Regions from separate parts of the Fructobacillus tropaeoli genome, predicted to be linked through region 1. Evidence: predicted binding sites of a transcription regulator. Region 1 holds the regulator's gene; the other holds the start of a gene.
The links. Region 1 encodes HrcA, which represses chaperone genes, less so after heat shock. Its sites were predicted from a motif close to TTAGCACTCNNNNNNNNNGAGTGCTAA; they were not measured.
Positions count from the first base shown of each region.

Region 1 (4,432 bases):
TTTGACAGCAGCTATTGACCAGGGTCAGCTCGACGCAGCTCGAGCTGATTTGACCGGTGACATTATCCAGATTCCACCAATCTATTCGGCCGTCAAGGTCAACGGCAAGCGCCTCTATGAATATGCGCGAGCGGGGGAAGAGGTTGAACTCCCCAAGCGAGAGGCGACTATTTATCGTTTCGACCAGACTAGTCCATTAACCTGGGTTGAAGGGCAACCTTACCAGCAAATGGACTTCTTGGCCCAAGTTTCCAAGGGAACCTATATTCGAACCCTGGCCTATGACCTCGGTCAAAAATTAGGACTGCCTGCGACGATGACGGCCTTGAAACGCACAGCCGGCTCTGGCTTTACCATCGACCAAGCCGTCCCACTCGATGACTTGTTGGCGATGGATTATCCTGAAATTTTAACGCACGTGCATGCCATTGAGTCCGTGTTGACTTGGCCGAAGAAGGTGTTGACCCAAGACGAGGTTTTTGCGGTCAAGAACGGGCAAAAAATTCCAGTTAGCACCTGGCCACAAAATGAAGCCGGTTACTATCAGGTGTATGGCCAAGACCAGTTGTTGGCGGTCTACGCCTTTGATACCGACCAGCAACTTTGGCGGTCGCGGTATTTCTTTGCCCAAAATTGAAACAAGCTAAGTGATTGAATTGGTAAAAACTCTGCTATAATATGCCCATGACTGAATTAATATCTTTGCATTATCCATTAAAAGAATTGCCCCAGTTGACTAGCAAACAAGTGCTAGCAATGGGCTTTTTTGACGGGGTTCACCTGGGCCACCAAAAGGTGATCCAGGAAGCGGCGCGGGTGGCACACGAAAATGGCTTGCCACTGGCCGTTTTGACTTATAGCCCTTACCCGGGCCTAGTATTTAAAAAACTGCCCCAGCCCTGGCATGATTTAACACCCCTGGACCAGAAGGTTCAGCTCTTAGGGAAGCTGGGCGTTGATCGGGTGTACTGCCTTCAATTGACGTCACACCTTTCGGCCTTGCATCCGGAAGAATTTATTAAGGAAATCCTTTTGCCTCTCCAGGTTCATACCGTTGTTGCGGGCTTTGACCACCGCTACGGCAAGAAGGAGTACCAAGCTGACATGGCTCACCTGCCTGAATATGCTGCTGGTCGCTTTGATGTCCTGACGGTTGCTAAGAAGACCCTCGGTAAATCAGCTGCCAAGGTGGCCTCAAGGCAGATTCGCCAGGACCTAGCAGCAGGTGATTTGGTCGCCGTAACGGAAAGTCTTGGTCGCGTTCACGAAACTACTGGGCTGATTGTCCATGGGGATGCTCGTGGCCGAACGCTGGGCTTCCCAACGATTAATATCTGGACGCCGGAAGTTGAATTCCTGCCTGGTATCGGCGTTTACGCTGTGAGCGCCTATGTTGATGGCCGCTGGGTTGATGGCATGGCCTCGATTGGTCGCAATGTGACTTTTGAAGCGAACCGACCGGTGACGGTTGAAATCAACCTTTTTGATTTCGCCGATGAAGTTTATGGCGAACCGGTAAAGGTTCAGTGGTACGCGAAGTTACGCAATGAAGTGAAGTTCGACTCCGCAGAAGCCTTGGTTGACCAGTTGCTGATTGACCAACAAAATACACGTGAATACTTTCAAGAAAAAGCAGATTAATTTTAATCTGCTTTTTTCTTTGCCATGACATAATCGCTGATAAGGTTGATAGATGGGGGTTTTCATGAAATTAGCACTCGTTTGTAAAGAGTGCTAAAAATAGTTTGCATTTTTCTGAATCTTTTGTATAATATAGTTGTTAGCAGTTAAGAGTTTTGAGTGCTAAACAAAATTAAAGGGGGTTTGGGTTGATGCTAACTGATCGACAGCAATTAATTTTGGCGGCGATTATTTATGAATATACCCAGACCGCCCGAGCGGTCGGGTCAAAGACCTTACATGACCAGTTAAATTTGGAATTTTCACCGGCAACGATTCGCAATGAGATGAGTTTCTTGGAGGAAGCCGAGCTGATTAAAAAGCTCCACACCTCCGCCGGTCGAATTCCTTCAAAAGCTGGTTACCGCTACTACCTTGACCACTTAATGGTGGCCGACCAGGTTTCTGACCAAGATGTTGCGCTGATTGCCCAACGGATTCGTGGTAACTTCCATGAATTGGATGATTTGCTTGGCCAAACGGCCCGGCAATTAGCAGACATGACGGGGTTAACGGCATTGGTGTTAAAACCAAAGGCCGTTAACCTAAAAATCTCGTCCTTTCAATTAATTCAATTGGAACGGCAACAGGTTTTGGCCGTCTTAGCAACGTCTGATGGGAAGGTAACCTCACAAACTTTCCGCCTACCAAAAGAAATGACCGTCTCGTCCTTAACGGACATGGTGGCCTATATCAATGCACAGATGGTTGGCAGACCGGTTCAAGAGGTTCTTTCACTGATGAATTCAGAAGAGTTGCCCGTCACGCTTTCACGCAATGTTGAAAGCCCGGCAGCTTTCCTGCAGCTCTTCGGTGAAGTGTTGGCTCGATCGGTTGAAGAGCAGGTCCACATTGGTGGCCGGCTCAACCTCTTAGAGGTGGCCGACGACGCCTACTTAAACCTGAAGGAAGCCCGGTCGGTCTTGGAGTTGTTTGACTCGCCTGAGGCGGTGCGCCAATTGGCTGTGACACAAAAACAGTCGGTGACGATTCGCTTGGGTCAGGAGTTGCCAACGTCGCTTTTGCAGGATTACGCCATTCTGGCCGCACTGTTTTCGGTCGGTGGCGATGATGGCGGTGTGATCGCATTAGTGGGTCCCATTCGGATGCCATATGCTAAGGTTGCCCGATTATTATCAACCTTTGCCAAAGCACTAGATACAAAATTACTCGAATATGTTTAACCAAAAGGAGGAACGCCCGTGGCGAAGTCTGAAGATGAAAAAGATTTGAAGCAAGCTGATATTGAGGAAGAAACAGAGGCAAAGGAATTTGCTGATGCAGACCAAACTCAAGAAGAAGCTAAGGACAAATCAGAAGAGACGCAAGCAGAATCAGTGGAGGAACCAGCAGTGGATCCACTAGCTGATTTGCAAGCAGCCCTTGAGAAGAAGGATGACGAATTACTTCGTGCTCAGGCTGAAATTCAAAACATCCAAAGTCGTAATGCTCGTGAAATTCAAAATATTCGCAAGTATGACGGCCAGAAATTAGCCGAAGCCATCTTACCGGTGGTTGATAACTTGGAGCGCGCTCTTGCCGTTGAAGTGGGGGATGACGACCAGGTGGCACAAATCCACAAGGGTGTTGAAATCACGTTGAAGACTTTGAAGCAGGCGTTGACAACCAATGGTATTCAAGAGGTCGGCCAAGTTGGTGATGATTTTGATCCCAATACCATGCAGGGTGTTCAATCCGTGCCGGCAGAAGGCGAAATCAAGGCCGACCAAGTGGCAACGGTCTTGCAAAAGGGCTATGTCCTTCAAGATCGCGTCATTCGTCCAGCGATGGTCGCGGTTGGACAATAATATTTGTCAAACAGCAAATATCTGGTGACTCAGCCTTTTGGCACCACACCTTAAAAAGCTTAAGAATATGATTTAAAAAATAGGAAGGGTCGATATACTATGTCAAAGATTATCGGAATTGATTTAGGAACTACTAACTCAGCTGTTGCCGTTTTGGAAGGTGGCAAGCCAAAGATTATTACAAACCCTGATGGTGGTCGGACGACACCTTCAGTTGTGTCATTTAAGAATGGGGAGACCCAGGTTGGTGACGTTGCAAAGCGCCAAGCAATCACAAACCCAGACACGATTTCATCAATTAAGTCTCACATGGGCGAAGAAGGTTACAAGGTAACCGTTGATGGTAAGGACTACACACCACAAGAAATTTCAGCCATGATTTTGCAGTACATCAAGGGCTATGCAGAAGACTACTTGGGTGAAAAGGTTGACAAGGCCGTAATTACGGTTCCTGCATACTTTAACGATGCTCAACGTCAAGCTACCAAGGATGCCGGTAAGATTGCTGGTTTGGAAGTAGAACGTATCATCAACGAACCAACGGCCGCTTCATTGGCTTATGGAATGGACAAGTTGGATAAGGATGAAAAGATCTTGGTCTATGACCTTGGTGGAGGAACATTTGATGTTTCTGTCCTTGAATTAGGCGACGGTGTCTTCGAAGTTTTGTCAACAAACGGTGATACTCACCTTGGTGGTGATGACTTTGATGCTAAGATTATCGACTACTTGGCTGATGAATTTAAGAAGGAAAACGGCATCGACTTGAAGCAAGACAAGTTGGCCTTGCAACGTTTGAAGGATGCCGCTGAAACTGCTAAGAAGACTTTGTCTTCAGCTACTGAAGCACAAATCGACTTGCCATTTATCGCTTCTGGCGACCAAGGACCTTTGCACTTGCAAACTTCTTTGACTCGCGCAAAGTTCAACGAATTGACAGCTGA
Region 1 is NZ_BOJU01000002.1:173,460-177,891, reverse strand. Features, by position in the region: gene truB (tRNA pseudouridine(55) synthase TruB) at 1-637, shown strand, start outside; gene ribF (riboflavin biosynthesis protein RibF) at 685-1,641, shown strand; gene hrcA (heat-inducible transcriptional repressor HrcA) at 1,833-2,864, shown strand; gene grpE (nucleotide exchange factor GrpE) at 2,883-3,488, shown strand; gene dnaK (molecular chaperone DnaK) at 3,588-4,432, shown strand, end outside.

Region 2 (4,432 bases), on a different contig from region 1:
CATATCAACCCATTCATCCGTCTTGGCATTGTAGCCAGTTCCTTCAGGTTGTTCCTTCAACTTGTTAACAATCACAGAACCTTCCAAGCCCGCGTTCTCAGCGATTTGACGAACTGGCGCTTCAAGAGCGGCCACAACGGTCTTAACACCCGTAGCCACGTCACCTGTTGCTTCAACGGCAGCAGCGGCAGCCATGGCGTTGACCAAAGCAGTTCCACCACCAGCAACGAAGCCTTCCTCAACGGCAGCTCGAGTAGCGTTCAAAGCATCCTCGATTCGGTACTTACGTTCCTTCAATTCCGTTTCAGTAGCAGCCCCAACGTTAATGACAGCCACACCGCCGGCCAACTTTGCCAAACGTTCTTGCAACTTCTCCTTGTCAAATTCTGAGGTGCTGTCGGCAATTTGTTGCTTAATCAAGTCAACCCGTTCCTTCACGGCTGCCTTGTCACCAGCACCTTCGACAACGGTCGTATTATCTTTGGTGATATTGACCTTATTGGCTTGACCCAATTGTTCGATAGTCACATCCTTCAAGTTCAAACCAAGGTCATCCGTGACAACCGTACCACCAGTTAAGATAGCGATATCTTCCAGCATGGCCTTACGACGATCACCAAAGCCAGGTGCCTTGACCGCAACAACATTAAAGGTACCACGCATCTTGTTCAAAACCAAAGTTGGCAAAGCTTCGCCGGTGATGTCGTCGGCGATAATCAGCATTGCCCGACCCTGTTCCACAACTTGTTGCAAGACAGGCAAGATATCTTGGATATTACCAATCTTCTTGTCCGTAATCAAGATGTAAGGGTTGTCCAAATTAGCTTCCATCTTTTCGTTATCAGTAACCATGTACTGTGACATGTAACCACGGTCAAATTGCATTCCTTCGACAACGTTCAAAGTGGTTTCAATTCCCTTTGATTCTTCGATAGTAATCACACCATCGTTACCAACCTTTTCCATTGCTTCAGCGATCAAAGAACCAACTTCATCGCTGGCTGCTGAAATTGAGGCGATTTGGGCAATCTCGTCCTTCGTTGAAACCGTGTGAGACATTTCATGCAACTTCGCAACAGCAGCTGCCGTTGCCTTTTCGATACCCGTTCGAATGCCAACAGGGTTAGCACCAGCCGTCACGTTCTTAAGTCCTTCGCCAACAATCGCTTGAGTCAAAACGGTGGCAGTAGTGGTACCATCACCCGCAATGTCATTAGTTTTTGAAGCGACTTCGGCAACCAACTTGGCACCCATGTTTTCAAAGTGGTCCTCTAATTCAATCGCCTTGGCAATTGTGACCCCATCATTGGTAATAATTGGTGAACCATAAGATTCTTCCAAAACAACGTTGCGACCCTTTGGCCCAATCGTTGTTTTCACAGTGTCGGCCAACTTATCAACTCCGACCTTCATCTTTGAGCGAGCGTCTTCCGCAAACTTCAATTCCTTTGCCATTTTCCCTACTCCTTTAACCAAAACTGATTGAAATCATCATTATTTGTGCTAATTGTCTTGTAATTGTTGTTTAATCAACGATGGCGATAATATCTTTTTCATGGAGAGCCAAGTATGATTGACCATCATAAGTCAATTCCTGACCAGCAAACTTGTCAAATAAAACCTGGTCTCCTTCTTTGACTGTCATGTCCAGCTTCTGGCCTGAATCGGCCACCAAGCCACTCCCTGTTGCCACAACCTTACCGGTTACTGGCTTTTCTTGCGTATTAGCGGCTAAGACAATGCCACCAACTGTCTTTTCACTTTGTTCTGCAACACTGACGACCACGCGGTCTCCTAAGGGCTTTAACATGAATCACAACCTCCGTTTATATTTTTAGCACTCGTACACATCGAGTGCTAATCTGACTTTAGTATAGCACCTAAGACCTATTTGTCAACAAGGTGAAATTCGTTTTATTCAAAAGAAAAAGCCGGCCAAGGCCTCCATCAATAGAGCTCGCACGACTTTTTATACATCTTTATTTTATTTTAAATCAAGTCCCTTATCATGAGGGTATTGAGATAAGGCGGTGTTCGCAGCACCCTTCGTTAACAAAGAGGCGTTATGCTTCGTCCAATTGGAATCAATATCCCGCCCCTTAAAGTAAGTGGCCATCGTTTGATCATATTCCTCAATGGCAGCCTTCATTTGGTCGTCATCGTAATGGTCCTTCATCAATGAACCAGCCAATGGCAACTTAGGTTTGATGCCTGGTTTTTGATCAGGGTAGCCAAGTGAAAAGCCCATAATTGGCTTAACGTATTTTGGCAAGTCCAATTCCTTTTCATAGAGTTCAAAGGCGCCCATTGCACCTGCCATTGTGACAGAACCGATTCCAAGCGATTCAGCCGCCACCTGAGCACGACCTAAGGCAATCGAAGCCGAAACAATCCCGCCCTCCAAATATTGGTAGTGCTGGATGCGTTCTTCCATAATAGCCCGGGTTTCAGCGTCCTGATTTAACAAAACCTTGTGCCAATCGACGGTAACAACAAAATACCGAGTGGCATTTTCGATGTACTTCATCTTCACCTTTTCAGTGACCCGTCTCTTGAGGTCTTGGTCGGTGATTTCAATAAAGGTGACTGGCTGAAAGTTTTGCATATTCGGTCCGGCAAGGGCTGCAGAGAAAATCGCTTCGACTTCCTCATCGGTCACTGGCCGATCGGAGAAAGAGCGGATTGATTGGTGGTCATGTAATTGATCAAGTACTGGATTTTTAATCATGTTTTACCTCACTGATTGGACAATCATTACCTTTATCTTACTATCTATGATACGCTAAATACTATCAATAAAATAGGAGCACCCCATGAAAAAGTTACAGATCCACGTCGGCATGCGGACCGTGAAGACCGCCATTGTTGTGATGTTGGTCTTACTCGTTTATCACTTTGTCGACCGACCAGCGTCGGTTCCCGCCCTGGCGGCCGTCTTCGCCCTTCGAGAAGATTGGGACAATACCATTCAATTTGCCAAAATTCGTTTACTATCAAATAGTGTTGGTGGTTTCTTCTCACTACTTTACTTTTTGATCCGAGAATTTACACACCACAATAGTTGGATGCCAATCGTCATTATTCCAATTTTTGTTATCTGCACGATTGTTATTCTCAACGCTTTAGACTGTAGTCTAGGAATTGTCGGTGGTCTCGCAGCCCTCTTGTTGATTGCTTTGACCATCCCAATGGATGCCACCATCGACTACGTCTTCTTACGAATTGTTGATACTTTTATCGGTGTTTTGTTTGCTATCGGCGTTAATTATTTTGGTATCCCAGAACAGGAAACCAATTAAAAATCAGTTTCGGCCTAAAAGTTAGCCGGTAACAAATCTAATTTTATAGGCAAGAAAAAAAGACTCAGCTGAGTCTTTTTTAATCCATTTCCACTTGATTATCAAGCTTCAATTCGCTTTCAATGGTTGCTAACACGCCATCCTGAACGTTTGTCTTCAACGCCAAACGCTTATGGGCATCGTGCATTAATGGCATAGCATTTGGCATCAGGTAGGAGTTGTCATACTTCGCCAACATCTCCAAATCATTGGTATTATCACCAAAGACCATCACTTCGTTATCCATGACATTGTAATAATCTTGGAGAACTTCCAAGGCCGCCGCCTTATCAACACCCTTTGGCAAAACATCAACGGAACCAAAACCAGAACCGGTGACGTGGACTTCTTCGCCAAAAACTTCCTCTAACTGTTGAACATGTTCTTGCACCTCTTCATGAGGCCAGACGAAAGAAACACCTAAAATCTTATCATCAATCTTCAAGAGTTTTTCGACCTGAACGACATTTGGATAGAACATCGACAGCATTTCCTTAAATTCTTGGCTGACGTGGTTAGAAATATAGGTCCCGTTGACCCCAGCCAAAACAATCACATTGTCAGCTGATTGGGGATTTAAGGCATTCCAATCAATTACCTTGCGAATCTGTTCCGGTGTCAAATAAACCGCATACAACTCTTGGCCCGGTGTTGTTACCACCGACCCGTTGGAACCGACAAAATCGATTTGGTCTAACAAGCCATAAGCGGCCATTGGCTCAAAAAGCTCCTTTAAATTGGCCACTTGTCGACCGGAGGCCGCGACAAAGCGCACGCCTTTTTCCTTTAATTGTGACAAAACCCGGGCAAAGTGTTCTTGATCGTAACTATCTTCACCGGATAAAAACGTACCATCCATATCGGATGCAATCATTTTAATGGTCATTGGATGCCTTTCTTGTCTTGTTTGCTAGTCGACTAGTTCACACAACTAGGGGCTACCATCATCGGCTAGGCAAATTGTTCTAAGTATTTTTGATAGGCTGCCTGGTCGACAACCCAATCCAGCTCCCCAATATAGGCAACCTGTGGGTCATGGTAGGCAAAGCCGTGCTTAAACTTATAAAGACCGTCAGTGTGGTCAAATTCGCCAA
Region 2 is NZ_BOJU01000003.1:43,643-48,074, forward strand. Features, by position in the region: gene groL (chaperonin GroEL) at 1-1,455, opposite strand, end outside; gene groES (co-chaperone GroES) at 1,526-1,810, opposite strand; gene FT12353_RS04315 (nitroreductase family protein) at 1,985-2,725, opposite strand; gene FT12353_RS04320 (FUSC family protein) at 2,814-3,299, shown strand; gene FT12353_RS04325 (Cof-type HAD-IIB family hydrolase) at 3,379-4,224, opposite strand; gene FT12353_RS04330 (lipid II:glycine glycyltransferase FemX) at 4,290-4,432, opposite strand, start outside.
Region 2: a site for HrcA is predicted at 1,835-1,861, ahead of groES (co-chaperone GroES). Genes of this name have one in related genera too.